3 regions of the Sporosarcina sp. resist genome follow, and region 3 is predicted to be linked to each of the others. Evidence: riboswitches for the same ligand, from Rfam matches in the RefSeq annotation. Region 3 holds a riboswitch; each other region holds the start of a gene.
What was found. Region 3 has a riboswitch for preQ1 ahead of queC (7-cyano-7-deazaguanine synthase QueC). Riboswitches for the same ligand answer to the same signal wherever they lie in the genome.
Positions count from the first base shown of each region.

Region 1: another riboswitch for preQ1. It lies ahead of H7992_RS22870 (QueT transporter family protein); the one in region 3 lies ahead of queC (7-cyano-7-deazaguanine synthase QueC).
Region 2: another riboswitch for preQ1. It lies ahead of queF (preQ(1) synthase); the one in region 3 lies ahead of queC (7-cyano-7-deazaguanine synthase QueC).

Region 1 covers NZ_CP060287.1:4,757,007-4,767,642, reverse strand. The annotation lists gene H7992_RS22890 (homoserine O-acetyltransferase family protein) at 1-775, shown strand, start outside; gene H7992_RS22885 (homoserine dehydrogenase) at 733-1,719, shown strand; gene H7992_RS22880 (BCCT family transporter) at 1,760-3,250, opposite strand; gene H7992_RS22875 (excisionase family DNA-binding protein) at 3,457-3,687, opposite strand; gene H7992_RS22870 (QueT transporter family protein) at 3,755-4,237, opposite strand; PreQ1 riboswitch class I at 4,245-4,291, opposite strand; gene H7992_RS22865 (winged helix-turn-helix transcriptional regulator) at 4,552-4,887, opposite strand; gene H7992_RS22860 (nitroreductase family protein) at 5,022-5,651, shown strand; gene H7992_RS22855 (beta-carotene 15,15'-monooxygenase) at 6,196-7,233, shown strand; gene H7992_RS22850 (DMT family transporter) at 7,368-8,237, shown strand; gene H7992_RS22845 (CPBP family intramembrane glutamic endopeptidase) at 8,277-9,185, opposite strand; gene H7992_RS22840 (hypothetical protein) at 9,212-9,769, opposite strand; gene H7992_RS22835 (hypothetical protein) at 9,762-10,636, opposite strand, start outside.
Region 2 covers NZ_CP060287.1:1,801,259-1,811,894, reverse strand. The annotation lists gene H7992_RS09060 (diaminopimelate dehydrogenase) at 72-1,052, opposite strand; gene H7992_RS09055 (hypothetical protein) at 1,069-2,178, opposite strand; gene H7992_RS09050 (MFS transporter) at 2,347-3,513, shown strand; PreQ1 riboswitch class I at 3,540-3,583, shown strand; gene queF (preQ(1) synthase) at 3,670-4,167, shown strand; gene recQ (DNA helicase RecQ) at 4,214-5,992, opposite strand; gene H7992_RS09035 (hemerythrin domain-containing protein) at 6,047-6,463, opposite strand; gene H7992_RS09030 (SpoVR family protein) at 6,725-8,134, opposite strand; gene yhbH (sporulation protein YhbH) at 8,131-9,297, opposite strand; gene H7992_RS09020 (PrkA family serine protein kinase) at 9,396-10,636, opposite strand, start outside.
Region 3 covers NZ_CP060287.1:2,218,439-2,229,074, forward strand. The annotation lists gene H7992_RS10955 (2OG-Fe(II) oxygenase) at 44-688, opposite strand; gene H7992_RS10960 (hypothetical protein) at 1,165-1,344, shown strand; gene queE (7-carboxy-7-deazaguanine synthase QueE) at 1,457-2,164, opposite strand; gene queD (6-carboxytetrahydropterin synthase QueD) at 2,161-2,586, opposite strand; gene queC (7-cyano-7-deazaguanine synthase QueC) at 2,583-3,248, opposite strand; PreQ1 riboswitch class I at 3,257-3,300, opposite strand; gene H7992_RS10980 (2,3-butanediol dehydrogenase) at 3,477-4,526, shown strand; gene H7992_RS10985 (metallophosphoesterase) at 4,761-5,849, shown strand; partial or broken gene H7992_RS10990 (hypothetical protein) at 5,963-6,307, opposite strand; gene H7992_RS10995 (C40 family peptidase) at 6,339-7,166, opposite strand; gene H7992_RS11000 (branched-chain amino acid ABC transporter substrate-binding protein) at 7,567-8,754, shown strand; gene H7992_RS11005 (branched-chain amino acid ABC transporter permease) at 8,897-9,883, shown strand; gene H7992_RS11010 (branched-chain amino acid ABC transporter permease) at 9,893-10,636, shown strand, end outside.

The sequences.
Region 1 (10,636 bases), 2.5 Mb from region 3:
GTTGGATGCACCCCATGTACTTGTTTGTCATGCCTTGACAGGAAGTCACGTGACAGTTGGAACGGATGACTATCCGGGTTGGTGGAGCGGTCTTGTCGGCAAAGGAAAAAGTATCGATACAAATGAATTATCCGTTATCTCTTTTAACGCACTTGGCGGAAGTGACGGATCAACAGGACCGTTAACTGTAAATCCGGACACAGGCGAGCTGTATAGAAATTTATTTCCAGAAGTAACGATTCGAGATATGGTGCATGCAGAACGGAGAGCGCTGACGGTATTAGGTGTCAATCGATTAAGGGCGGTCATCGGGGGTTCGCTCGGTGGCATGCGTGTACTGGAATGGGGCATTATGTATCCCGAGGGTATGGATATTCTTTTCCCGATGGCGGTGACACCACAATTAACTAAAATTGGGAACATGGAATCTCCTTTTGGGAATAGCAGAAATGACATGGAGAGCTTCTACCCCTTAATCCGTGCCATGAATACGCATGACATCGGCCGTGGTCGAGGAGGCGTTGAACTAGCTTCCTGCCTGATATCTGCAAAAGTGGTGGCGTTTGCGTTTACACACGATCCGATGTTTCCGACGGATGAAATTCGAACGTTCGCCTATATGATTCCCAACTCTATATATTGTTTGGTCAATACAAAACATGGCTATGAAAGTTTTTTAACGGAATTTGAAAAATGGGGACTCATCATCAAACAGTCCATGGAGGTGGCGTTATGGCGTCAATCAAAGTCGCTCTACTTGGCTTCGGCACTGTAGGTGAAGGGATTTATAGGATTTTGAATGAAAGGAAAGAAGAGATTAAGCGGGAAATGGGCTGTACAATCGACATTGTTTCCATTTTGGTCCGGGATAAGGAGAAAGAACGTCTAGCGACACCTGGAACGAAGATAACGGATGACATTCAAGAAATCCTGTTAAATCCGGACATTGACCTCATATTTGAGGCGATTGTTGGAGAAGAACCCGCTTATACGTTTCTTTCGGATGCAATAGAAAAAGGTTTTCATATAATAACTGCGAATAAGACCATGTTTGCGAAACATGGTCCGGCGTTACTAAAACATGCGGAGTTCCGTGGAGTTTACGTTGGGTATGAAGCAACGACGGCGGGTGGCATACCGATTATCCGTACGGTGACAAACTTGTTACCGACAGACCGGGTGTTACGAATTAGAGGTATTTTGAATGGCACTTCCAACTTCATCTTAACGAAGATGCGGGAAGAGGGAATTCCATTTAAAGCCGCGCTTCACGAAGCACAGACGCTTGGCTATGCGGAAGCGGATCCGACGGACGATATAAGTGGCAAAGATGCCTTTCGGAAACTGATGATTTTGAGTGCACTTGCATTCGGTACGCAACCAAATTGGCAAGACGTTTCGGTTGTTGGAATCGACAAGATTACTATTGAAGATGTGGCGGATGCATCTAAGGTTAAGCTTCGTTATCGGCATGTCGCTGATATTTTGATTGACGAAAAGGGGACATTGCACGGAAGTGTTGGCCCGGTACTTATCGGAACTCATCATTCGCTATATGGTGTCGAAGGTGTGGACAACGCAATCATCGTTGAAACTGACTATCTCGGTGCCTTAACACTTGTCGGTCCGGGTGCAGGTATGTACCCAACGGCAAGCGCAATGGTCGGAGACTTCCTTCAAATGATTGGAAAACGTGAAAAGGTTCTTGTTAATAGTTAAGAAAAAGCGATTCCATTTATGGAATCGCTTTTTCTAGTTATTATTTTAATTTCATCAACTTTAATTCGGCTTTCAACGCTTTGAGCAACGCGACAACCATGAGCAGCATGACGAAAGAGAAGGGCAATGCAGCGATGATGATCGTGTTTTGCAAAGCGGTGAGGCCGTTGACAGATAGCAAAATGAGCGCAATTGTCGATTGGATAACGCCCCAAATGAGCTTCACATTATTCGGCGGTGTCAACGAACCATTCGTTGACTGCATGCCAAGGACAAATGTTGCTGAATCGGCTGAAGTAACGAAGAACGATACAATCAATAAAATTGCGAAGACTGATATCATGAACGACATTGGCATAACATTGAACATTTCGAAAATCGTCAGTTCTGTACTGGATTGCGTCAAGTCGACAAGCCCTTTTTTCTGGATATCAATCGCTGTCGTTCCAAACGCTGAGAACCAGAATGTAACCAGCAAAGTAGGTGCAGCAAGTACGCCAATCATGAACTCCCTGATTGTACGGCCTTTTGAAACACGGGCAATGAACATACTGACAAACGGTGCCCATGAAATCCACCATGCCCAGTAGAATATTGTCCAGTCGTCAAGCCATTTCCGGTCGGTAGAGTCCAATGGTGCTGTACCGAAACTCATTTGGACAAGGTTTGAAAAGTAGCCGCCAAATGAATCAGTGAACATATTGAAAATGAGTAATGTCGGTCCAAGAACGACGATAAATCCAAGCAGTGCAAGAGCAAGGACTAAATTTGTATTCGATAAATATTTTATGCCCTTACTTAATCCTGACCATGCAGATGCAACGAACAGGACCGTGACGATTGCGATGATGACAAATTGTGAAAAGATATTGATCTCAACACCAAATAAGTAGTTTAGGCCTGCATTAATTTGAACAGCGCCGAAGCCGAGTGATGTAGCAACGCCGAATGCTGTTGCGAAAACGGCGAGTACATCGACGAGAGTACCCCATGGTCCAACCATTTTTTCACCGAATATCGGCTTCAATGTTGCTGAAATTAATCCCGGTTCCCCTTTGCGGAACTGGAAGAAGGCTAAAGATAGCGCAATGACTCCGTACATGGCCCATATGTGAATCCCCCAGTGAAAGAAAGATTGACGTAAGGCTTCTTTGAAAGCAGCATCCGTATTTGGATCTTCCGAAGCAGGACTGATTGCAAAGTGTGATAATGGTTCAGCGGCACCATAAAAGACTAGGCCGATACCCATCCCGGCGGAAAACAGCATGGCAACCCATGTAACTGTTGAAAACTGCGGACGGTCCGTATCTTTTCCAAGCCGGATTTTTCCGTATGGACTGACGATGAAAAAGAAACTGAGCGCTAACATAAATGACATGAGCAGCATATAGTACCAACCGAAAGACGACGCAACAAAGTTTCGGACATTCGTTGTAACAGCCTCAAAACTTTCAGGTGCAAACGCGCCATATCCGACGGTCAAAATAATCAGACCAATTGTGATGTAAAAGACATTTGAAATTTTCTTCATAATTCCCCCTCGTGGAGCTGGTAATTTGGAAACAGCTTCTTACTATACTAGCAAAGCATATTGAAAGCAACCAATCGATGTATTTAGTATTTTCTCTTATAGCGATTTCCATACCTTTAACGGAACGATACCCTATCTTAAATAAAACAAAACCGGCTGAAAATCCGTAGATTTTCAACCGGTTTTTCAATCTTCATCTTTGTTTTTCAATCTTCATCTTTAATGTCACGATCGGGTGGAATAGGTTCGTTCCGCCATTCATCGATTTGGTGTTTTAACATTTCGAGCTGTTCTAAATAGAGTCCAAACTGATCTTTGTTAATAAGGAATTTTTCACCATCATGGACGGAACGGATGCGACCTTCCCGCACGTACTTTTCTACTTGTTCGACAGGCATACCTAGATGTTCAGCGGTTTCTTGGATTGTTATGTACATCGATCCATCTCCTTAAAAAATCCCTCTATTTCAATCGCTAACAGTGAAATGGAGGGGATGGGTTATGTTAAATAAGTTTTTCGAATTTCAAACGTTTATTTAAAATCATCATAATCGGAATCCCGATAGCCATAACGACGAATTCACCTATTGCGACTGTTAACCAGGTAAGTAGGAAAGGCAGTTCTAATGCTAGATTCAACTCGAAAGCAATGATGAACATTGTAAAGGTGAAAACAAGCGTGTTGAAGACCATTCGCTTGAATATTCCAGATATGAATTTAGCAGAGAAAATCGTAATTGAAAGGGCTAGGATTGATTGGCTTACCCCAAAAAATAAGTCATACATACCAAGTGGGGAAAATAAGTTTGTCACAAATACACCAAGCACAATTCCAAATATGAGCTTTTTATTGAACACGACAAGATGGTTGAACATCTCAGGGATTCTAAATTGGATGGCTGAGTATGCTAATGGTGCTATTAATAGGGAAACAGCTACATATAAAGCGGCGATAATCCCGCTAATGGCCATTGTTTTTATTTTCATTATTCATTTCCTCCTAGTTTTTTTAGCGTGGGATGGTTGACGAACCACGTGTTAAAAAGCCTGCAATCCAGTGTATCATAGTGTTTTTGATTCGTACATGTCAATACATGTGAAAAATGAAGAAGTAAGAATTTGGATAGGATAAATATCGATGTTCGAAGTCTTGTTGCAGCCATGGAATAGCTGGATATAAATGATTGAGAAAAGTGTAGGAAAGATGAATGTGGTTAATTAGGGCAAGGGAAAAGAGCTATCAACCTCTAGGGGAAATAGCTCTTCTTTGGGAGTTTAATGAATTCTCTAACCTTTCTGATCTAAAGGTTTGTTCGCTTTGCCATCCAGTTCCGTATGGCAGTAATAACTTCTTTTAATTCCATCCCGCTGTCCGTTAGCTCATATCCAACTATAGTAGAAGAAGGCTCAAGTTGTTTTTTTGTAACGAGGCCTTCTTTGATTAATTCATTCAACCGTTCTGTTAAAAGTCGATCTGATATCCCTGGAATACCTTCAGTGATTTCATGAAAACGCTTGGGTCCGGACATTAGTGTATAAATAATTACCCCCATCCATCTCTTACCAATAAATTCAATTGTATCGTGAAAGTTGTTGCAGACATGTGATGAATTCCCACAATTTTTCGGTTGATTCACTAGTCGAACCTCCATTCTGCTTTATCTTTCATCTATCTTAACATGTATCGTTAGGGTTGACATAACAAACTTACTAATGGTAAGTTGAATGCAGGTACTTACTATTAGTAAGTTTTAGAAAGGGAGGCAATACAATGACTACAACATTGAACTCACATTTATATAGTGTAATGAAGGACAGAAAATCGGTAAGAGTGTTCGATCCGAACGCTACAATCGCAAAAGAGGAAATTGCAGAAATGCTGAAGCTGGCAACAATAGCTCCTTCATCTAGTAACCTGCAATCTTGGAGTTTTATAGTTATCCAAGACCCCGAGGTGAAGAAAGAACTGCAAGTAATTGCTAACAATCAAGTCCAGGTGGGGGATTCATCTGCCGTTATCGCTGTCTTAGGTAATATCGATGCGTATAAAAAGGTGGAGCAAATCTATACACAAAATGTTGCAGAAGGTCATATGGATGAGTCGATTAAAGATCGTACGATTGCCAGTACGAATGCGGTCTATCCAACTATTCCAAGAGAGGCAAGAATGAATATCGCTTCTTTCGATGCAGGGCTAGTTTCTATGCAATTGCTGTTGATTGCCAAAGAAAAAGGCTATGATACTTCAACAATAGGTGGCTTTGATAAAGTGAAATTTGCTGAGAGATTCGACCTTCCTAGTGATCAATTCCCAATTGTACTGATTGCCTTAGGAAAGGCCGCTGCCCCGGCATACGGGTCTTCCCGCTTGCCTTTAGATGAAGTTGTGCGTTTTATATAAGAAATTTATTGCCCGGGATGCTACATGCATTTCGGGCTTTTTTGTATACAGATTTTTAGTTTATATTAATAACAATTATTGACATTATGTTAAGTTGTATTTATGGTTAATACTAATTAACTGTTAATCGGAACGAAAGAAGGTGTTGTAATGGATTCTAGGTTATCTAACAATATGAAAGAGATTATTAAACGTAGAAGAGATGGATTGCAATCAGATTCCGAATACCAAGATGTGATTGAAAATAGGCATCTGTAAAACAAGTGAGCTAACGACAAGGTTACGAATTACGTCAAGTACTGTAAGCCAATTATTAAACAGACCTGAGAAAAATCAATAAAGAAAATCGTAGGGAATTGAAAATAAAACTCGATCAATTAAGAAGGATAGCCTATTTCGAAAAACTTACATAAATTGAGCAAACGATTAACGAAAAGTAGTAGGAAAAGTTAGGAAAAGTTAGGAATGAAGGATATTCAGGAGTTACATCGTATATTTCAAAAGTTGGAAAACATTATAACTCAAAAAAAGTGAGGTGGATAACATGGTATATAAAAGGGAATCAATCCATATTGTATGGCTAATCTTATTATTACTTGTTTTGGCTTCTAATTTTGCTTTATACCGCTCTTCCTTTGGGCTTAACCTGTTGCCTACAAAAACGAATGGTGTCGTGCTAGGTTCCATCCTTGATTTAACCATTGTGGCACCCGTTTTATTTTTAGCTTGGCAACGTAAAATGAGTTGGAAGTATCTCATTGTGTTGATGGCTGGGGGCCTTATGGTTGCACGCTTTATGATTCCGATGGAGTATTTAGCTCCTTTTAAGACGATTACGTTAGCAGGTTTTGTAATAGAAGGTGCACTCGTTTTACTTGAAGTTCTGTTGTTAGTAACTCTTTTTAAATATTTACCCGAAATCATTCAAACGGTGAAGAAAAGCCCTTTACCACTTTTATTTTCTTTCTCTCATGCAGTGGACGAAAAGGTAAGAAAGCATCCGATTATTCAAGTGATTTGTTCGGAAATGCTCATGTTTTATTATGCTTTTTGTATTTGGAAAAAGAAACCGCAAGAAAAAGACAATACGTTCACACTCTACAAAAAATCAAGTTTAATCGCCTTTCAAGTGATGATGATCCATGCAATTGTGATTGAAACAATCGGTATTCACTGGTGGTTGCATGACAAATCATTTATTTTATCGCTTATTCTGCTAGTGATAAACATCTACTCAGTCCTGTTATTTTTAGGTGATATTCAAGCACTACGCTTCAATCCTTTGCAGATAGAGCATGAAAGTATGTATGTTTCTCTAGGTTTGATGAAGCGTATGGAAATTCGATGGGAAGATATTGAGGAGATAATAGAAGACCCTGATGTATTGGAACAAAAATTTTCGAAGAATACGATTGATTTTATTGCACGTGATTTTGAGAAAGTGTACCCGAGTGTCCTATTAAAGTTGAAATATCCAGTAGAAGCGACACTGTTGATGGGGGTAAAGAAATTCTATGATCAAGTAGCTATTCGAGTAGATGATTCGGAGAGGTTTAAAGAACTGGTGAAGCAAAAGTTATGAAGATAGATGTTGTATCTCACCGGTTTAGCTAGGTTCGTATAATCACTTGTGGATTCAATTAAGTAGAATTAAGGTATTGGAAAATTTGATTTATGTGGTATCTTCTACTGTAGAGAGAGTAAGGGGGGATCACTTTGTCACAACGTATTTCATATCTAGTCGTGCTGGTAGGTGCGATACTTTGGGGGACGACTGGCACAGCCCAAACATTCATGCCGCAAACGATTCATCCGTTGGCAGTTGGGGCATCGAGGCTTGCTATAGGGGGTTTTTCGTTACTAGTTATTTTGCTCATTATGCGTAAAATCGATTTTCGAAATTGGCCTTGGAGATCTACCCTGTATGCAGCTATTTCGATGGCCATTTTTCAGTATTTATTTTTTTCTTCTGTCAGATTAACGGGGGTTGCTATAGGCACGGTCGTCACAATCGGAAGTGCTCCAGTTTTTTCTGGAATCATTGAATGGTTACTAGCAAAACGCCGTCCGACTCGGGTGTGGATCATGGCGACAGCACTTGCAATTATAGGCTGTGCACTGCTCTTTTTAAATAAAGATGGAATCGTTGTAAATCCAGTGGGAATCGCGATGTCACTTGGGGCTGGATTGTTGTTTGCCTTTTATACACTTGTCAATAAAGACGTACTAGACAAGGTAGATCCTGTGCCTGCTGTTGCGGTTATCTTTTCGATGAGTGCGATAATGCTCATGCCATTCTTGTTTTTATTCGAAACGGAAGGGCTTATGACGGGGCGTGGAATTTCTGTTGTGTTGTATCTTGGGATCGTCACAACCAGTGTGGCATATATCCTGTTTTCTGCCGGATTGAAACGGATACCTTCATCGTCAGCAGTCACCCTGTCACTTGCTGAACCACTTACTGCTGCTATATTGAGTGTGATTGTTGTAGGTGAACGACTGACAGGAACGTCGTGGATGGGTATTGCGATGTTGCTTGGTGGAATTCTTGTGTTGACGTTGAGTGGTAGGAAAGTGAAGGTTTGAACAGTCTTTTTGTTTTTGAAATTCAAAATACAGGAAGCTTTAAAGGCTTCCTGTATTTTTTTGATTTTTCGATTTGGAATAAAGCTTTGTAGCGATAAAACCGACCAAGATTAGCATCGTTGCTAGGATTCCACCTTCTAGGCCGAATGCACCACCAGTCAGCCAATCATGTCCCTCGGCTAGTTCAACGCTATAGATGCCATTTGGTGCTGTACCGCTTACCGCAAATCCAAAAATATTCCCTTGGAAGTAGTTCCACGTAATATGATAACCAATCGGCAGCCACAAACTTTTTGTGGCGTCAAACATATAAGCGAATAAAAGCCCGACCAGTGCAATATTCATTAATCCTAAAAGACTTACATTTGGATTTGCACCATGGGCGATGCTGAAAATTAAAGCGGATGCTACGTAGATAACCCACTTTTTATTTCCCCTACTTGCCATGGTGGACATGACATATCCTCTAAAGAACATCTCTTCAAAGATTCCGACAAGAATAAATAGAACTAGAAAAGTAATCGTAAATATTGAGAAATGAGGGTTTGACAATGAATTAAGGAGTGTCACATTGCCGGTCGCCATCAATACAATAAAAATAAAGATAATCGATAATGCACCAAGAAACAGTCCAAACCATAAGTCTTTCAACGAACCTCTAAAGCCGAGCTCTTTCATGGAACCCTTATTTATAAAACGCCATAGTAAAAAAGTAATCACTATTCCACCGACTGTACCACCGCCTTGCATTAAAAGGGAAATCCAAGGGTGTGAATCGAAAGCAGTTTGCATATCGAGATAACTAAATCCCTCACTAAAAGGTGCTTCAGTGAACATCAATAAAAGAATCCCAGGAAGTGAGAATAACTGTTGAACAATTAGCATGGCTATAAAGGTTAGTAAAATAAGCCAGCCAGCCCTTACTTGACCTGATTGGTTTTTAAACATCTTATCCCTCCCAATTTCCACTGTTTTCATACCGAATAGTCGTGAGCTGTCTGTCGCGGTTGTGCTTGCCGAATGGCTGCAAGTAGTAGAAGAAACATGATATCCATAACTAAGGCGCCCATTGTCAGCATGAATGTAAGTGTGATCCATTGGTCCTCAGCTATATTCATGGAAAATGACATGAGCATAAGCACGGATAAGTGGATAGCTATATAAAATGTATAGACACTTTTCGTCTGGTTTATCAATGCTTGATTAGCATAGTCATTGACAATACTTTTTAGAACAGCGAAAAGAAAATAGGCGACAATCAGTTTTAGGACGAGTAAAGCAAGTGAATAGACTTCCCAAATACCGAGATAATGCGCAGAAAGATTAACGAAAATTGCCGGGAAAGAAATGACTATGCCTAGTCCAGCTACGATTCCTGCTTTTTTTGCATGAGGATATTTATCGATAAGCATGAAGCATCCGGAGTAAATCAAATAATATCCGACAGGGTCAGCTAGCCAATCAAAACCAATATGGACCCGGAAAAAAATGAAAAGATACCCCCAGAACATATACCTTAATGCTTTATCCATTGGTATCCCCCTTTGTTTTCTCCTTGATAATTGCATTGACATCTTTTTGTTCCAAATAAGGACGCACAATAAGACCGCCTACTGTAGAAAAAGGCTTACCTGACTCGGTTGTTCCCGAAATATAGATGTTCACATCTAACACAGCTTTAAAGTCTGCGGCGAACTGGCTGTAGACACTTATTCTTTTACTTTTCTTTAAGTTCAGTGGGAATTGTATATTTTGCAAATCTAGTCCGGGTAACCTGCTCCATTCTTGGTCAAGAAACTTTTCATAGGTTCGTTCAGGTAGTGAAGGAGTGGAGGACGAATTTATTTTAATAAAGAAATTATCCTGCAAAACGTCTTGAAATGAGCTTTTAATCATTTCGATTGTCAGTGGTTCTAGAGCCCGATAATGATAGCCATCCCCACTTGAACTTACTTGTTCGAGAGGGGATTCTTCAATTACACGCGGTCGAATCGTCACGATACCAATAGGAACAGTTATCCTATTTCCAGCAGAAAATGAGACATCTATTTCTGTAAAAGAATAATTTTCTGTATGAGTGGTTGGGTCAAAGTTAAACCTCACGTTGGTACTACGTAAAACATGGTGATTGAATACCTGGTTGTTTTGAACTTGTTCATCGAAAAAATAAGAGTCTTCTGGATAACCGATTAGTTCGCCGGTAGAAACAGATGAGACAACTGATGAGTTATTTTTGTTCGTTAAATAATAAAATGTCATATAAAAATCATCCTGATACTCCGCATCGATATAGTGGTCCAAGAATATGGGCTCATCGAGTTGCTTTGAGTAAGCATAAATGGAATTCAACATCCAGCTTATGCCGATTAAACTTAGCGCCACCCAGAAAAATCGTTCTT
Region 2 (10,636 bases), 420 kb from region 3:
ACCTCAACTATAGAGGTAACGCTGCCGTTGTTTATTCAAAAAGCAATATGCAATTCTATTTCCAACTACAATTACAGCAATTCTTTCCGTAAATCTGCAGCACTTTTTGGAGAAAGCAATCCAGGCGCAATGTCGAAGACTGTTTTCGCACCCGTCTCACCGTTCTGATGCAACCTATAAGCTGCGCGTGCGTACGCAACAAGCACGCTTGATGTGAATTCAGGGTTGCTGTCGAGTTTCAAGGAATACTCCATCACTTGTGCGCTGTCTTCCCCTGTCTTACCGCTGCGAATCACGAAACCGCCGTGTGGCATCGCAGAGTGATCCTGTTTCAATTCTTCTTCAGTAATAAAAGTCACTGTCGTATCGTAATCTGTAAAGTAGTCAGGCATCGTGACAATCGTTTCTTTCACTTTGTTGCCGTCAACGCCATCTGCTAAGACTACATAACATTCGCGGGTATGCTTCTCACGCGTAGTCAATTCTGGTAATGAACCGCTACGCACTTTGTCAACAGCGTCCGGAACAGGAATTGTATATTGGACAGCACCTTTTACGCCTTCAATTCTTCTAAGCGCATCGGAATGTCCCTGACTCAATCCTTTGCCCCAGAACGTGTAAGTCGCACCTTCTGATAAGACCGCTTCGCCATAAAGACGATTAATGGAGAACAAACCTGGATCCCAGCCGACTGAAATGATGGCAATCTTACCGTTAGGTTTAGCCGATGCATCTACCGCTTCAAAGTAACCTGGAATTTTCGCATGTGTATCAAAGCTATCCACCGTGTTGAATAAAGCTGATAGGGCCGGGCCTTGCTCTGGTAAATCATTTTTCGATCCGCCGCAAAGGATGAGTACATCGATTGCATCAGTAAATTTATGAATGTCATCCATCATATGTACGGATACATTGCCATTCAGTAATTTCACATCTTCTGGATTTCTCCTTGTAAACACACCAACCAGTTCCATATCTTTATTCTGATTGATTGCAGACTCAACACCGCGTCCCAAATTTCCGTAACCTGCAATTCCGACTCTAATTGTCATCGTCGTATTTCCCCTTTCAATCTGTTGCATTCAATTTCAGCAATTTATAGTATAAGTTTATCTCTTTATTGGTCATTTTTCTATATAACTCGTCCGCTTTCGTAAAAAAAACTTCATCAATGGCAACAAACCCATAGCCACCGCCATTTTGTCTTAGCACAGGAAGGCCCTCGTATTTTAAGGGATAGCCGCCTTCCTCGCGAATAAACCCTTTTAACGACTTCATATATTTCATAATTTCACTATGCAATTTTTCATTACCATGCATCGGTTCCGATGATGTAAAGATAAGCGTCGTCGTCTCACCGTATGAACCCGTTCCGATTGAATCTGCCACATTTTCTGCAATCCATCCTGTAAACCGACCTTTGACACCTAGACGACTAATTTTATCAAAAGCTGAGCTTAGAATTTTAATTTTCATCAAAGACAAGTCTGATTCCTCTTCCTTCAGCTTCTCATTATTAAAATGCATGACCCATCCTCCAGTCGTCATTTCTCGATTTGATACGCTTTCTAGGCCGACAAAAGGTCCGAATTTCCTGGGTTCATCACTATACAGCTCTGCGAAAGTGTTTTGCATATCTTCTTGGACCACTTCGGGCATGTTCACAAGCAGTTGCTTTTCTATTGTGAACACTTCATTCACAATCTGCCCAAAATAGAATGGTATCTCTTTTTGAACACTGATTAATGCTGCAGCCAATCGGGAGCTCTCGTCTTCAAGACGGAGATTCAGCAAAAATGGAATTGTTTCCACCTGACCGTTACGCTTCCAAATAATTGCTTCCATCATTATCCTATCAACAGAAGATTGCACATGTTTCACAGCAATACCCGCTTTGATGATTTCCTCCACATCGAAATAATCCGTTAGAATGAACAATTCGATAGAAGTATCTGCTTTAAGATGCGGGATTAATGACAACCCTGCAGCAAATGATTTGTGAACGCCCCTATATTCAGGTTGTTTCAAATCGGGAGAGGGCATGTTTACTAAATCCCTCGCAAAAAACGGTTCGGAATAATGTTCCAAGTCTAGTTGAACGAAAATATATCGCTTTTCAATTTCATTTACAATTTCGCTATCATCTTGTTTTTTAAATAAGTTTGTAAAAAAGCCCACTCACCGTTTCCCCCTTTACCCATTCATATATTTCATTAATCTTATCGTTATCTTTCATTAATTGCTAAAGAATATGTTTTGTTCACAATCTCTCCTTTTCCCCTTAGGTCCAAATAATGCTAAAGTATAGGGTAGGATGTTATCTATTAATTGAAAAGAGGCTTCATTATGCGTGGTTTTGTTTACCTCATCGTTTTCTTCTCGTTTTTTGATTTATTTTCGCAACTGCCTGTCATGAGCCCATTTGCATTATCTCTTGGTGCTACACCATTTTTAGTTGGACTTGCAGTTGGTATGTATTCATTTTCAAATACTATCGGGAATGTCATTTCCGGTTTCATGACTGACAAAAGAGGACCTTTTTTCATACTCGTACTTGGACTATTTGCTTCGGCACTCTCTCTCTTCCTCTACGCGTTTGTTGATGGACCAATGTCATTGCTCGGTGTCCGCTTTGTCCATGGTTTTATGGAAGGGCTAATTGTACCAGCTGCGTTCACTTTCCTGGCAAATCGTGCAGAAGAATCTAAACGAGGTAAAAGTGTTGCAATTTCAGGTGCATTCGTTGGATTGGCAGCGATTATCGGTCCAGCTTATGGTGGTATTGTGGCAGCTAAAACAAGTACACCTTTCATTATGGCGGTCAACGGCAGCATCATGATGCTACTGGCAATACTTGCATTCTTTGTTCTCCGATCGTTTACATATGTACGAAAACAGCCTTCAAAAGGAGCTGACAGTTTCCGTGTCAGATATCTTTTCCAACATCCGGGGATGGTCAGAGCATTCGCGGGAGCATTCTTCTTAATGTTCTCACAAGGTGTACTTGCCCTTGTGTTGCCGCTAAAAGTTGAATCACTTGGATTTGATACCAAAACAACGGGGTTGTTACTAAGCACATTTGGCGTCGTCGCTATTCTCATCTTCTTATTGCCCATCAATCGAGTTTTTGACCGTGTACGGCCAGTTGTGACACTTGCATTCGGAATAACACTTATGGGATTAAGTATGCTGTTCCTGAGTCAAGTTGAGGAATTGAATTACTTATATATTGCAATGTGTATTTATGGGGCTGGATTCGCTTTCCTCTTCCCATCCATCAACTCGCTGCTAATCGATTCTTCATCTCCTGAATTTCGCGGGAAAGCATATGGTTACTTTTACGCGTTCTTCTCGATTGGTGTCGTTGCAGGTTCAAGCTTGATTGGATTCTTGGACTTGGAGTACCGAGGCGCTTTCATGCTGACAGGATTCATCCTCCTCGCTGTCGCTTTATATGCCTTGATTGGCTTGAAGAAAAAAGGATCTATTGACAAATCATCGCACGTCCTATAATGTCAGATACGAAATGAATACCCTGTTCGGGAGAGGTTCATAGCGACCCTCTATAAAAAACTATGGATGACGGAATTTACGCCATGTGCATTCGATATGGCCGTTTTCCCGGCGCCTATGGACCTCCCTGACAAAATATACGGGAGGTTTTTTTAATTGGCTGGAAGAGATGAAGCAACATTGACCGACTTAACTTTGCTCGGCAATCAAAACACGAAATACGTGTACGAGTACAACCCCGATGTTTTAGAGGCTGTCGACAATATGCATGTGGATCGCGATTACTTTGTTAAATTCAACTGTCCGGAGTTTACATCACTTTGTCCGATGACAGGGCAACCCGATTTCGCGACGATGTATATCAGTTTTGTGCCGGATAAAAAACTTGTGGAGAGTAAAGCACTCAAATTATATCTATTCAGTTTCCGAAATCATGGCGACTTTCATGAAGACTGCGTCAATATTATTATGAATGACATAATCAAACTAATTGAACCGCGTTATATCGAAGTATGGGGGAAATTTACGCCGCGTGGCGGCTTGTCAATCGATCCTTATTGCAACTATGGCAAACCCGAAACAAAATATGTACAAATGGCGGAACACCGGATGATGAATCACGATATGTATCCGGAAAAAGTTGATAATAGATAATTTGATAACAAAAAACCATCCGGACTGTTCATTGTCCGGATGGTTTTTATGCGTTTTGCATTTGAAAAGTCTTGATTTCTTCCATGAATGCTTCCCCGTATCTTTCCAATTTCGCAAGACCAACACCATTTACTTCGAGGAAATCATCATTTGTAACAGGCATTCTTGCCGCCATATCACGCAACGTTTTATCTGAAAAGACGACGAACGGCGGTACACCCGCTTCTTGAGCCAGTTTCATACGTAGTGCACGAAGCTGGTCGAATAGTGGATCATCATTCGCAACTTGCATTGTAATAACAGTCACTTTTCGATTGACTGTCACTTTACCTGTCAGCACATCTTTCCCTTGTTCACTGACGTAAATGGTTGGAAACTGCCCATTCTCCACGCCAAGATAACTTTCTGAAATGATGAACTCGATGAAATCAGATATATCTTTTGCGCTACGCCCTTTCATTAAACCGTATGTCGTTAATTTATCGAAACCGAATTCAATCACCTTCTTGTTCCGAGATCCTGTTAATACTTGTGCAATCATCGCCTTGCCAAACCGTTGTCCCATTCGAATGACACATGACAATACTTTTTGAACGTCTTCAGTCACATCCGTACTTTCACGTGTGTCGGTACAATTTGCACAGCGACCGCAGTCCTTCACATCTGTCTCTCCGAAATACAAAATAATGAATTTCTGAAGGCATGTTTCTGTATGGCAATAGTCAATCATTGACTGCAATTTTTCAAGCTCTGCCGGAATTCTGCTTGGGTCTTGTGATTGATCAATCAAGAAACGCTGGGTTTGTACATCCTGTGATGAAAATAGCACAGTACAAGCACTGTCAAGCCCATCACGTCCTGCACGCCCTGCCTCCTGATAATAGCTCTCCATATTTTTCGGCATCTGGTAATGAATAACATAGCGGATATTGGATTTATCAATTCCCATGCCGAATGCATTTGTCGCAACCATGACTGACGCCTCATCATTCAAAAAACGGTCTTGTCCAGACTGACGTTCAATATCTCCAAGTCCAGCATGATATTTCGCAACAGACACTCCACTTTTTTGAAGAATGTCGTGCACATGATCAACCGCTTTTCGTGTAGCAGCGTAAATAATGCCCGCTTCTCCTTCATTTTTACGGACGTATTCTTTTACAAATTTTTCACGGTCTTGCCCTTTGACGACCGAAAAAGTGAGGTTTGCCCGCTCAAATCCTGTCATAACCGTATTATTTTCACTAATTCCAAGCTGACGGCAAATATCTTCCCGGACAGCTGGTGTGGCAGTAGCTGTTAGTGCAAGGAGAACCGGCTTTTTATCAAATAGAGAAACAATACTGCTTATATTGCGGTAACTTGGACGGAAATCGTGACCCCATTGCGAAATACAATGTGCTTCGTCAATAGCGACCATCGGAATTGTCATCCGCCGCAACTGATTTTTGAAAGACGGTGAGTCAAGACGTTCAGGGGCGACGTAAAGAAGCTGATACTCGCCCAACACGGCTCTCTCCATTGTTTCAAAGTATTCCTCTGATGAAAGTGAACTATTGATGTACGCTGCGGGAATCCCTACTTGGTGGAGTGCATCGACTTGGTCTTTCATCAGTGAAATAAGTGGTGAAATAACAAGAACGGTGCCATCCATCACGAGTGCGGGCACTTGGTAACAGACAGACTTCCCGCCCCCCGTTGGCATAACGCAAAGTGTATCCTGATAGCTCATAACGCCCCGGATAACTTGCTCCTGACCTGTCCTAAAAGAAGGATACCCAAAATATGTTGTCAATATTGATAAAGCTTTTTCGATTTGGACCATCTCCTAACTATATATCAAAGAAAAAAGCACCGGTTAATGGCGCTTAAAGTAGTATTAGTTTTCAAAAAGCATGCGTTCTTCATCGCGGCTATGTATTTCATTGACGACGATTAATGCATGAAACCTATGAAGTACAGCAGGACTCAGATTTTCGTCCTCACGCAGTTGTTCAATATCCTTCACGATAATCCGTAGCAAATCATGGTCTCGTGTCAATTGAACAACAGTGTCCTTCAGATCAGGATTCCGTTCGGCAACTTCTCCGTAAAACCCTTGTTCTTCGGCATCCGCGTGACTGATAACACGTGTCTTCCAGTATTCAATTAAATCATCAGCCGCCTGGTTCGCCAACGCAAGATCACCCTGTTGAAGAAATTCCATCATGCCCTCTGTCTTACTAACTGCCCCTGAAAGTCCGCCTTCATGAATTGCGCGGTGGGAGTGTAGTTTCTTAAGTGCTGGTCCAGCCATTTCATTCACTCTCCCGTCTTAAGCTTTACTTTAAGAATAACAGATTATGCGGCGTATTGAAATGAAAGTCCGTTCGCCATTATATGAATTTCGTTTTCATTGATGTTTTACCTTTTGCCACTTCAATTTCCACATAAGCACCATTAACGAATGTATCTCCCAGTCCATGAACCTTTACCCCATCGGAATCTGGACGAGAAAAAAACCCACAACCGAAAATCCGATCGCGGGATAGTACTACTTCTAACTATTGGTTATCACTTAAACATACCGTCGATATACCTTGTTCCGATCATATGAATAGACGACTTGCAAATTCTCTACATACGTTTCTAGATGTACAATCCGTCCCCATAATTGATAAATATAAGGAAGCACACTTTCTAAATACTTAAGATCCAGCTCGGTCCCCTCGTATTTATGCACCAAATACAGTTCTCCGTTGCGCAAGTAATCTCCATTTTCAACTACGATATATGGAAAACCACCGTTTACACGCATGGATACTAGTTGATTTCTTACATTTTCATAATCTTTAGTAGTAATTTGATAGTTGCCGCCCTTTTTTTCAAAGAGATATAAATCTTCCTGTTGAACTAACTCTTTGGTGACATAGTTGCGGATAAAGGATATATCCGATTCAATTTCTCTCACTTCAAAGATTTTTTCTATACCCGTGTTAGGCTGGACCCCTAACCTTCTCAATTTCTCCGTCGGATTATTGTATCTCTTTTCAATATCCTCGTAAATTTTCAATCCTAGATAATAGGGATTAATCGAGGTTTTCGAAGGCTGGATAACATTCGCATTCAATGTAGCAAATTCGATTGTTTCATCTGAGGTTAAATCCATTTCCCTCAAAATACGTTGATGCCAAAAAGATGCCCAGCCCTCATTCATAATTTTCGTTTCAAGCTGTGGCCAAAAGTAGAGCATTTCCTCTCGCATCATCGTTAATATATCACGTTGCCATTCTTCCAGTTCACGACTATACTCCAAAATAAATAGCAAAAGATCTTTTTCCTGATTTTGAGGTACTTTCTTTCCCTTTGGTGTTGTTACTTTCTTCTCTGCCGCTTTTCTATCCAAATTCCATAAATCATCATAAGGCGTTTTCCGTATAATTTCTTCTTCAACACTTTCCTCATCCAAATCATCAGCTGGCCGTTGAGGCCTTAGTATAGAAGGATCAATATGTTCCTGAATGGCTAATACAGCATCTAAAAAACGTTCTACCTCATCTTTACCATGGATCATTTCATAATTCGCAATGCGCTCAGCCGTTGCAGTCATACTCTCTACCATGTCTTTTCTTGTGTTAGAGAATCGAACATTATTTTTGAAAAAATCACAATGGGCAAGAACATGGGCAACAATAAGTTTGTTTTGAATAAGGCTGTTCGTATCCAGCAAAAACGCATAACAAGGATTTGAATTAATGACTAACTCATAGATTTGACTCAAACCAAGATCATATTGCAACTTCATTTTATGAAATTGCTTTCCAAAACTCCAATGAGTAAAACGGGTTGGCATCCCATACGCTCCAAATGTGTAAATTATATCGGCAGGGCAAATTTCATACCGCATGGGATAATAGTCGAGACCAAATCCAGTTGCGATCTCTGTGATTTCATCAATCGCACGGTGAAGCGCTTTTATTTCCGTCAATCGAATCCCTCCAAGTTTTTATGGAAGAAGCTTTTAAGCGCAAAGTAAACATCTCGTTTTTCTTTCAATATATAATGACGGAATTTCGGGTCATCGATTTTTTTAAATGAGGACATCATTGTTGAAAAACGATTATAGGCATTTACCTCACCGTAACCAAACATATTGGAAACAGCCATAAGTTCTTGAACAAGTTTTATACATTTTTCATTATCAGATGACATATTTTCTCCGTCAGAAAAGTGAAACGGATAGATATTATAGCGTACAGGATTGTATTTATTTTCAATCAATTCAAGTGCTTTTATATACGCGGATGAACAAATAGTACCCCCACTTTCCCCTTTCGAGAAAAAGTCCTCTTCAGTCACCACTTTTGCTTCTGTATGATGCGCAATAAATTCAAATTCAACTGTTTCATATTTCGTGCGCAAAAAATTAGCCATCCAAAAGAAAAAACTTCTCGCCATCATTTTTTCGAAATTACCCATTGATGCACTCGTATCCATCATGGCAAGAACTACTGCTTTAGATTCAGGTTTTTTCACATCGTCCCATGTTTTAAAACGTAAATCATCATTGTGAAAGGGTGCAATTTCAGCTTTCCCTTTGATGGCATTCCTTTTAATAGCAGTTAAAATCGTTCGTTTTTTATCAATATTTCCGATAAGTCCTTTTTTTCGGATATCATTAAACTCAATTTTTTCAGCCGTGTTTTCGGCCTGCTCTTTTTGTTCCAAATCCGGTAATTCCATTTCTTTAAACAAGGCATCCTCTAATTCAGCAATCGAGACTTCTGCTTCATAATAGTCTTCCCCCGCTTGATCCCCGGCTTGTTTCCCTGTCCCTGGCCCACTTTTCCCCTGCGATCCATCTTTCGCAACCACATCACCTACTTGGCTATCTCCATTTCCTTGCCCTACATGCTTTGATTTGTCATGATTGTATCGAATTTTATATTCATCTAGCGAACGTATGGGGATTTTAATAACGTCCTTACCTTTTGACAAAATAATACTTTCCTCACTGATTAAATCAGGCAAGTTATTTTGAATAGCTTCTTTCACTTTATCTAAGTGACGTTGCTGATCTTGATGGCCCTTTCGGTGAAGAGACCAGTTTTCTTGTGAGATAGCAAAATGTTCATTGTCTTTTTCACTCATCTTCATCCACACCCATCTTTTAGCCAATGTATGCTTGTGATTTTTAGAAAAAAACAAGACCAATGCTTCATCAGTCTTGCTCATTTATCTTCCAGCATTTATCGATTTAGTAGACTTCCAACATAGCGCAACAATTCATTTGCCGAAATTGAATTATAACCATACTCATCGATAAGTCGTGCGATGACTTCATTCACCTTTTTAAGATGCGATTCGTCTGGAGTTTTGGATGAAGTCGTAATTTTGACAACATCTTTTAAATCTGAAAACAGTTTCTTTTGAATGGCTTCTCGCAAACGCTCATGGGAATTATAGTCAAAACGCTTTCCTTTCCTTGCATAAGCGGAAAGTCGAATGAGAATTTCCTCTCGAAAAGCTTTTTTAGCATTTTCCGAAATACCAATTTGTTCTTCAATGGAACGCATCAATTTTTCGTCCGGATTCATTTCTTCTCCTGTTAAAAAATCTCGCAATTTGTTTTTATTGCAATAGGCTTCAACATTATCGAGGTAGTTATCCATCATCGATACCGCGGACTCTTCATATGAATAAACGAATGCTTTTTGGACTTCTTTCTTTGCAATTTCATCAAATTCTTTTCTTGCGATTGCAATATAGTTCATATACTTTTCACGGTCTGCTTGTGAAATGGAAGCATGCTGGTCTAGCCCATCTTTCAAAGAACGTAAGACATCTAGTGCATTAATTGAAGAAACTTCTTTTCGAATGATAGCCGATGAAATTCGGTTGATGACATAACGTGGATCAATGCCGTTCATTCCTTCATTCGGAAACTCCTTCTTCAATTCCTCTACATCCATTTGATTAAATCCTTCAACACTTTCCCCGTCGTAAAGACGCATTTTCTTTACAACATCGATTCCTTGTTTCTTAGAATCTTCCAGACGTGTCAACACTGAAAATATCGCAGCTACCTTAAATGCATGTGGAGCAATATGAACATGCGTCATATCACTTTCTTTAATCATTTTTTCGTAAATACACTCTTCTTGGCTAACTTTTAGATTATAAGGAATCGGCATTACAATAATTCTTGAGTGAAGAGCCTCATTTTTTTTATTGGCAATAAAAGATCGGTACTCTGTTTCATTGGTATGCGCAACAATTAGTTCATCTGCGCTAATCAACGCGAACCTGCCCGCCTTAAAGTTACCTTCCTGGGTCAGCGATAATAAATGCCATAGAAACTTCTCATCCAGCTTCAGCATTTCCTGAAATTCCATCATGCCTCTGTTTGCTTTATTCAATTCACCGTCAAAGCGATAAGCACGCGGATCCGATTCGGAACCAAATTCGGCAATTGTAGAAAAGTCGATAC
Region 3 (10,636 bases):
GATGGAATTTAACAAAATAAAAAGCACTCATATTGAGCGCTTTTTATCTTAATTTTTGTTTTCTCATCCATTGCGTTGCGACCCACTTTTCTCCGGCTATAACTGGTGCTCCACCATGTAAAGTTAACTTGTTTAAATCATCATCACTATAGAAATACTCGAAATAAACTGCCATACCCTTGTGTGGGGTTACTGAGAGATTCAGTTTAGGGAAAAAAGTTTCTCCGCCTTGTTCTACATCATTTAAGTACATAATGAGCGTACTAATTCTATTATTGTTTGCTACTTTACTTGTTGATGAAAAAAAATCATAATGAGCTTTATACTCTTGACCAGGAGTATACTTAAGGATTTGAATTCCCTCTCCGTGTTCAATAGGAATATTCATGATAGTCGCAATTCTCTTTTCGACTCTAGCAACAGTTTCGTTTTCACTTTCACTTTCTTGAAAAAACATACTACTACTTGTTCTCAGTTCATCTATTTCACGAGTCTTCCCAATTTTTGAACGTTGCATTTTGTCCTTTGACAATTTGATTAGTTCATCACATTCTTCGTTACTTAAAACATTACCTAAAATTACTATCAATGGCTCTTCGAATCTAGTGATTATATCAATTTCTCTGTCTGTTTTTATTTTATTTCCAGCGTGATCAAATATAGTTTGTTCTTTATTCTCCGTTATCATCTTCAAACGACCCCTTAAACTATCTAATTTTCAGAACGAGTACGTTTTATCCCGCATTAACGGGCAGTAAGACCCCCACTTCAAGTCTTAAAGGACACAAGAAGAATAAGTGGGGGATCAAATGCCCGTAAAAGCCCGAATGGTTAGGGCCAACGAGGAGGAATTGCAGTTCATTCCTCCCTGTTGGTTACTTAGGCTTTGCCACAGGACGTGGCGCACTTAGCCTAAGTTCTTTAAACAATCAGTGGGGGATGAAGAACCCCCCTCTGATTGAAGATTAACTTTATTGGTAATGATTATACGTGTTAACGGTCTACTTTCACTTCAAATATTTGATTATAAGAGCATGCTCTTATAGTTTCTTCTTTGAATGATTTTATTTTATCATAGAATTTTAACATATCGCAAATTTGGTAACCATTTTAATGTTGGGATCTTTTCGTTAATATTGTGGCTAATAGTGAGGAAATTTAGATGTGGAAAATGACAACGTGTCGGCTCAATCTGTTGTAAAAGTAATAGTTGAAGTGATTTCAATGGGGAGAATGGAAGATTGGAAGGGAACAAAAGAGGACCTTTTATTAGGTTTATTGCCTTTACAAACCGATCAATTTAGAAAACTGCCTTCATCGATTTATAGTGAATTTCACAAGTAAAAGAACCAAGTGTCGGATTAGAACAATTCCGACGCTTGGTTCTTTATTAAATCATCTTTATATGTCAAAAATAGAGATGCAATACTGATCACAGAGAAATGAATAAGTCTTATCAGACGCCGCGTTTATTCCCCCATAGCAGAGTATGCAATTGTGGCAACACTTTGGCATCATTCATTATAGGGGAGTGGACTGTTAAATCAATTAACCACTCATATCGTTGTAACAATGTCGAAACGAGAAGTGCATCGTCAGTTGTCGTCGTATCGTCATTTCCTGTCTGTAGAAAGAAAGGAAACGCCGGATATCGCAGATGGACCTCTTCCGAAAACTTGAAATCCTTTTCATCGAAAATGACGACTTTCAAAGTAGCAGTCGTTTCAATCAGTTTCTCCATGAACGTATCCAGTTTACTGAAATCCGTCACCATCCCTGAACTTGGTGGTTTTGGGGAAAGCGTGATGTCATCAATTTTCAATAACCAATCCTGCCAAAAAGAAGCTTGCGTTTCAACTGCGACCTTCCAACCTTGTTCGTGGCACAAATCGACAAGTTCCCCAATTCCTTTATGAAGGGCAGGGTTCCCACCTGAAATTGTGACATGTGAAAATGACTGTCCGCCTATTGCTTTAAGTTCATCTATGATTTCTGCCGGCTGTTTCGAAGTGCTTTTTCCCGAACCGTCCCAAGTAAAACTGGAATCGCACCAAGAACAAGAATAATCACATCCAGCTGTTCGAACAAACATCGTCTTTAACCCCATGACCATTCCTTCGCCTTGAATAGTCGGACCGAATACTTCCATAACAGGAATCTTCATAGGACTACCTCCTGTTCAGGACGATAGATGACATAGCTAGTCGGCGTTTCTCGGACTATGACTTGAAGGCAGACAGGCTTGTTGTTTCTAGTTAGAAGAACTTCCTGGATTGATTTGCAAACCTGTTCTGCCAATTTCTCGGTCGTCGGGAAATTGTTCTTAAATTCAGGATGATCATTCAACACAGAATGATCGTATTTATCATGAATGAGGTTTTTGAGTTCCTTGAAATCAATCAGGAAACCGATTGAATCCAGTTCATTTCCTCCAATTGTTATGTTTAAGTAATACGTATGACCGTGCATTACTTGGCATTTTCCAGCATCTTCGCTTGGAATGAAATGTGCCGCAGAAAAATGCATGTCTTTGTTTAATTCAAAACGATATGAATGCTGAACTTGCGGATAAAATTGCTGCATCATTCAGAGACACCTACAGACTTTTTAGATAAATAGGTAGCGAGACCGTCATTCCGTAACACACAGGCAGGACATTTCCCGCAGCCTGTACTCGGAACTCCGTTGTAGCAAGTAAGTGTCTTGTTCTGCACAAAGTCGAACGCACCAAGTTCGTCAGACAAAGCCCAAACTTCGGACTTATCGAGCCACATCAAAGGCGTATGGATGACAAACCGCCCGTCCATAGCTAAATTCAGTGTCACATTCAACGATTTTATAAAATTGTCACGGCAATCAGGATAACCGCTAAAATCCGTTTCACTGACACCCGTAATTAAGTGCCGAGCACCAATCGCATCTGCATAGACCGCGGCAAATGACAGGAATAAATGATTCCTGCCTGGAACGAAAGTCGACGGCAATTCACCTTCTACTTCATTCACTTCAATATCATCTCGCGTCAAGGCATTTGCTGACAGTTGGTTGATCAAATTCATATCCAGTACTTTAAACGATACCCCAAGCTCATCTGCAATTTTTCTAGCACACTCGATTTCCTCCGAATGGCGCTGACCATAGTCAAACGTCACCGTAGCAACTTCACGGAAATTTTTCAATGCCCAAAACAGGCATGTCGTACTATCTTGGCCGCCGCTAAAGACGACAACCGCTTTTTCATTTTTCACTATAAAACATCTCCTTAGTTTTTTAGAGAGGGAGTTTTCGAACCTCTTTTTTTGAACAACGTTAATGATAACATAAATAGGTGATGGAAGGGATTAGAAGAGGGGTTTGGAAACAGTTGCGCACACAATTCTTATAATACAATCCGCGTATTATAAGTCTATCGTTTAATGAATTGTTTAATTAGGTGTATGATAACTATGCAAACAACTTAAGGAGATGAATTATCAATGAGAGCAGCAGTATGGTATAAAGCCAATGATATTCGTGTTGAAGAGCGTGAAGTGAAAGAAGTTCTTGCAAATGATGTAAAAATACGAGTGGCATGGACTGGTATTTGCGGCAGTGACTTGCATGAATACCATGAAGGCCCAGTATTAATTCCAGGAAATGGTCCGGATCCATTGACAAACCAGGAAGCGCCACTAACGTTAGGGCATGAGTTTTCAGGTATTGTTGAGGAAGTTGGTTCTGATGTGACACGCTTTAAAGCAGGGGATCGTGTCGTTATCAATCCGTTGATTACATATGGCACTAAATCGTCTGAGTATGATATATATGATGGCTTCACGTTTGTTGGACTAGGTTCTGACGGTGGATTTGCAGACTTTGCAGTCGTATCTGAGAAAAACGTTTATGCACTTCCGAAAGGTTTATCTCTTGAAGAAGGCGCACTTGTAGAACCGATGGCAGTTACTGTACAGGCCGTGAAAGAAGGCGGATTGCAAGCTGGTCAAACGGTTGCTGTATTTGGTGCTGGCCCGATTGGATTATTGACAATCATTGCTGCAAAAGCACAGGGTGCTAACAAAATTGTTGTATTTGACTTGTCTGAAGAGCGCTTGGAAAAGGCGTTGGCAGTAGGAGCTACACATGTGTTCAACTCAGGTAAAGTGAATCCTTTGGAAGTTGGAAAAGAGATTGAACCTGAAGGCTTTGATGTCTCGTTCGAGGTAGCTGGCGTAGAAATTACGTTGAACCAGGCAATTAAAATCACAAAAACGAGGGGGACGGTTGTTATTGTATCTATATTCCCGAAACCAGTTTCCTTCTCACCAATGGATTTAACGGCTTCCGGTATTAAAATTACATCAACACTAGCTTATGAGCCTGCAGTATTCCAGAAAACAATTGATATGATGGATTCTGGCGAAATTAACCCTAAAGAAATTATTACGAGCCGTATTGAGCTTGAAGAGCTTGTTGAAAAAGGTTTTGATGCGTTAACGAATGACAAAACGCAAGCGAAGATTCTTGTTAAATTGAGCGGCGAACAATAATACGATAGAATAGTTAAAAGTAAAGTACCCTGGTTGCATCTTTGGATGTTACTTAGGTACTTTTTTTAGGTGAATACCGTGGCGGACTAGGTTTATCTATCGCAAAAATAATCATTGATCTTCATGGCTAAAAAAACTATACAAAGCGAGAAGGGGAAGGGAACAATTTTTACGGTTACCATTACTCTCTAACTTTGTTCGGTAATTGATGTGATAAAGTGAGGGAAACAACAGATGTCATTTACAACTATTTTATTAATTTTGCTCGTCTTAGTGATCTATTTACTGTTATGTTTTTATATCGGATACAATGGCTGGGTATGGCTGAAAACAACGCAATTTGCTGCCTTCAAGAAAACCTATATAATGCTCATGATCTTACTTAGTTTGTCCTTTTTCATCGGACGGTTTTGGTCATGGGTACCTATCCAATTCATCGGCGGATTTTGGCTCGTGATTTTTGGCTATAGTTTACTATTATTACCTTTGATCAATCTCGCGATCTGCTTATTGAAAAAGAAATGGATTTTTCAAATCGGATTAGGGACGATATTATTCTTTGTTGTTGTGCTTATCTACGGTTCGTACAATGCTTGGAGTCCCGTTGTCACAACGTATGAGGTAGCTATTGATAAACCAGCTACAGAAAAAGAGTTAAAACTTGTCGTTGTATCCGATCTTCATCTCGGAAGCATTGTCGGTGAAAAGCATTTGGAACGTTTAGTTGCCGAAATTGAGGTATCACGCCCCGATCTAATCTTAATTCCTGGTGATATTATCGATGACTACATTGCTCCATACCTGGATAAAGAGATGGGGAAAATATTAGGGAAACTTCATGCACCACTTGGCGTTTACGCAGTACCTGGGAATCATGATTATTATGGCAATGATGTTGATCAATTAGTTATCGAAATGGATAAAATCGGCATCCATGTACTAGCAGACGAAACAGCACTCGTTTCCGATGACTTTTACATCATTGGTCGAAAAGATCTGGCGGCAAAGAGTAGGATTACAACAACTGCATTAGTTGCCGACTTAGACCAAAACAAACCAATGATTATGATGGACCACCAGCCCGTTGAATTTGACGAGGCAAGTGACAGTGGCATCGATTTACTGTTATCGGGACATACGCATAGAGGTCAACTATTTCCAGCTAATCTAATTACTCGATGGATTTTTGAAAATCATTATGGCCACATAATGAAAGGTCAGCTACACTCAATCGTAACTTCTGGTTTTGGTACATGGGGCCCCCCTCTTAGAATCGGTAGCCGTGCTGAAATCGTAGAAATCAATCTCAAATTCCAGAAATGAAACGCAAAATAACAGGAGACATTGAGACAATGGCAAGCTGAAAGTTGGGGTTCTTTACAAAAAGGAAAAAACAGCTGAAAGAAAAGGATTTCCTTTTCTTTCAGCTGTTTTACTTATGGGTATTTGTTTTCAAAATCACAGTCTTTCAATGGAATCAATTTTGATTTGTGTTCTACTTTATAGACTAGCCAAACGATTAAGAACAATAGTAAACCGACGTAGGGAATGACTACGCTATTCCAATCAATTCCGCTACCCATGAAAGCTTGAAAGTTTTGATCTAAAATAATGAAAATACATAGAAATAGCACCAATAATGGACCAAGCAGGAACCATTTTGTACGATTTGGAAGCTCTTTTATTTCGTGCGCCAAGTCCCAAAGAACGCGAGTGGACGTATACATGCCAGAGTTACCTGCAGATAATACGGCTGTTAGAATAATCGCATTCATAACGGATTCCATTGGTTTTACGAGTCAGGGTTTCTTTTTACAGCCGTTTAAAACTATCAAATTTTGATTTCCAGTAGCTGTTACTTAAGCTTGTTACTTGCGACTGCTTGCCCCCAGCATGCACGAACTTATTATTGCCAATGTAAATGCCGACGTGTGAAATGCCTTTACGATATGTATTTTTGAAAAAGACCAAATCACCTGGTTTGGGCGAGGTTACTTTCTTCGATTGCGCAAATTGACTAAGCGTGGTGCGTGAGATTTTTTTCCCTGATTGTTTGAAAGCATATTGTACGAAACCACTACAGTCAAAGCCGTTTTTTGTCGTCCCGCCAAATAGGTAGGGTATAAACCTTAGCTTCATTGCCTGATCAACAACGTTTTGAGAAGCAGTGGATGATTTGGAAGTTGATTTGTTTGCACTTGTTAAAAGAGAACTAAGTATCCATCCGGATGTTTTGTTAACTTTTACGTGAAACCAAACATCGTTCCCCAACTTTTTTTGCTGTGAAACAGTTAACGTCGTCCCTTTTTTTACCTTAGCAACAACCTTATTTGTTGTACCAGCAGCGGAACGCACATTGACATTGGATTTTGTCTTAAAGGTTCCCTTTTTTGCTGAAATGCCGTTAGACGCTGAATTGGTTTTCTTAGCTGATGTTTGTAAGATTTGATTTGGATAGAGTGAATCTGACGTTAAGTTATTCCATTTTTTTAGATTGGTTATGGATACCTTGCTTGATTTTGAAATGTTCCATAGTGACTCCCCATTTTTAACTGTATGCGTGCTCGCTTCTACATCGCTATTTGCCATTCCGAATACTAAAGTGCCTGCTAAAAGTAGTGAACATGCAATTTTTCTCATTATGTATTTCAGCCACCTTTTCTATTAATCATTGACTGGTCAATGCCTATACGTTTAATAGTAGAGAACTGAATATGCAAGTACAACAGCAATTTGATTACAGATTCATTACGCGTCCGTAAAAATAACGGGATATCTTGGACTTGCATCCAACTTTAGTTAACATTTGCCGTAGGCAGCTTAAATCATAGACTTCTCTCGGTTCACTGGTTGAACTGGGGAGAGGTTTTTTTATTGAATATGGCACAAAACAAACATTCTTTTGTGGATTTCTCATTATTGTGCTTAACTGGAACTAAATTCCTGAAAATAAAAATGAATAATCTGTCCTAATTCTTGTTTCTAATCAATATACATATACAAAGGCTTGTACTTCAATTAAGAAGAATGGGGGGTCAACATGAAGGTCAAAAAATCTTTAGCTTTATTGTTAGCGGGAGTTTTGGTGGTAGGTATGTTAGTGGGCTGTGGTTCAAAGCCCAAAACGACTGGGGGAAAAGATTTACCGATTATTAAAATCGCTACTCAGACACCACTATCAGGAGGTAGTGCCGCAATTGGAGAAGTAATTAAGCTAGGTGCACAGCTTGCATTAGACGACCAAAAGGAAAAGTTTAAAGAATTAGGATTTGAGTTGCAACTCGTCCCTTTCGATGACCAAGCCGATCCCAAAAAAGGGGTGGCCAATGCTCAATTAATAGGTGCAGATAAATCTATATTCGCAGTTGTCGGTCACTTCAACTCAGGTGTTGCTATCCCATCTTCAGAAGTATATGAAAAATACAGTATTCCAATGGTTTCACCAGCCAACTCAGCAACTGAAGTTACAGATAGAGGATTAAAAACAGTGAATCGTATTGTTGCTCGAGATGATTCTCAAGGTCCAGCAGGGGCTGATTATGCAGTTAACACTTTAAAAGCAAAGAAAATCTTTATCGTTCAAGATAAAACAGCATACGGTACGGGGCTTGCGAAAGCCTTCGAAAAAGGTGCTGAAGATGCAGGAGCTGAAATTCTTGGGTTTGAAGGGATTACGCTTGGAGAGAAAGATTTTAATGGAGTTCTAAACCAAATCCTTTCTAAGAAACCAGATCTAGTATACTTCGGGGGAATCTACGCAGAAGGCGGGCTATTAATAAAACAAGCGAGAGAAAAAGGTATTGATATCCCGATTATGGGTGGAGACGGATTAGATTCTTCTACACTCGTTGAAATTGCTGGAGATGCAATTAAAAATACGTACATTACTACTCTAGCAGGAGATCCTGCTGAATCAGAAGCTGGAAAAGAGTTTATGGAAAGGTACAAAGAAATTAACAATCGTGATGCAGAAGCATACTCAGTATACGGCTATGACACTATGGGAGTGGTATTAAAAGGTATCGAGAATGCAATTACAGCAAATAATAATAAATTGCCGACACGCGAGCAAGTAAGAGATGCTGTTCGTGGAATAAAAGATTATCAAGGTGTGTTGACAACAGTAAGCTTTGATGACATTGGCGACAATAAGTATGCAAAAGTATTTATTTTTAATTATAAAGAAGCTAGTTATCCACCGCAATTAGAAGGTGAAGTCGAAAATTAAGTAGCTTGGAAGGGTACGATTCATTTTGACTGTCTAGCTCCAGGCGCCAGCTCCTCGGTCATAAGTCAGACCGGCTTATGTCTGTCGGAGCTGTGCGGCGCCTTGCGCTTTCTTTTATACACCTTGGACAAGGAGGTAGCTTATGCTGAACGAAATAATACAAACGATCCCGCAAGTCTTGATTGATGGCCTTGCCCTAGGAACTGTGTATGCTGTAATTGCTTTAGGGTACACAATGGTTTATGGGATATTAGAATTAATTAACTTTGCACACGGGGAAATCTTTATGACAGGTGCTTTTATTGGGACAGCCCTATTAATCTTTATGACAGGCACTGGATGGGGGGCGGCGCTACCTGCCATTGTTATGCTAATTATTGTACTCATTGTAACTGCTTTCCTTACAGGTTTTTTGGGGATGGGTATTGAAAGATTGGCATATAGACCATTACGCAATGCACCTAGATTAATCCCGCTTATTACAGCGATTGGCATTTCATTTTTATTACAAGATATTGTAAGATTCATAGCAGAATTAACAAAAGGAAACTACATTGTAACGGGACCTAGTCTTTTTACAGAACAAGTTTTGATTAAAACTTCTTCCATAAGTTCCATTTTTAATGATGCATCTATAAAAACATCATTTATTATTGTGTTAGTTACAGCGGTAATTATGATGATTGCTCTAGATATATTTGTGAATAGGACAAGATGGGGAATGGCGATGCGGGCTGTTGCACAAGATCGAGAAACAGCTTCCTTGATGACAGTAAATGTGAATAAAGTTATTTCAATAACCTTTTTTGTAGGATCTGCTCTTGGGGGCGCAACGGGGGTATTATTTGCTGTACAATACGGAACCATAGATCCTTATATTGGATTTATTCTTGGGTTGAAGGCATTTACCGCGGCAGTAATAGGGGGCATAGGAAATATTCGTGGCGCAATGATTGGCGGTTTACTACTTGGGGTATTAGAAATGTTTGCATCTGCTAATTTAACACTTTTAACTGGTGGAGTATTTGGTGCCGAATACAAAGATGTGTTTGCGTTTGCGATATTGATCATCGTGTTACTTTTTAAACCGGAGGGCTTATTAGGCAAACCGGTCACTGAGAAAGTGTAGGTGAGAAGATTGAAAACTCTATGGAAAAAATATGAACAAAACAAACTTGCGCATGGAATCTTTCTTCTAATTTACATCGGAGTTACATCACTAAGTTTATATACGGCACAGAAGTCAGTTGCCGCCTTTCTACTTCTATTAACTTCGTTATTACTACTATATTTTACAAAGTTTACTAATCTCACAAAATGGTTGATAGCGGGTTTTGTACTAGTGTTTTTACTGCCGTTCACAGCTAGTAATGGTGATGCTTATCAATCTTACATGGAAGTTTCGACACTTGTTGGTATCTATATTGCTATGGCTTTAGGATTAAATATTGTAGTTGGTATGGCTGGGCTTCTTGATTTGGGTTTTGTAGCATTTTTCGCAGTTGGGGCATACACATATGGTATTTTTGCTACAGCGCAAGCATCTAATTTTATGCCATTTGGAACTTTCCCTTTATCGGGAGAAAGCTTTTGGCTATTTATTATCATAGGTGGATTGGTAGCTGCGTTGTTTGGAATTCTACTTGGAATTCCAGTTCTCCGGGTTAAGGGAGATTATCTAGCTATTGTTACGTTAGGTTTTGGAGAGATCATTAGAATTATATTTAATAATCTAGATCGCCCCATTAATATAACAAACGGTGCAATGGGAATTTCTTCCGTAACTCCACCTAGATTATTTGGGATCGATTTCCTATATCCTAGCCAATTTTATTACATTGTACTTGTTCTCCTATTTTTCACGATCTTTACAGTTCGTCGT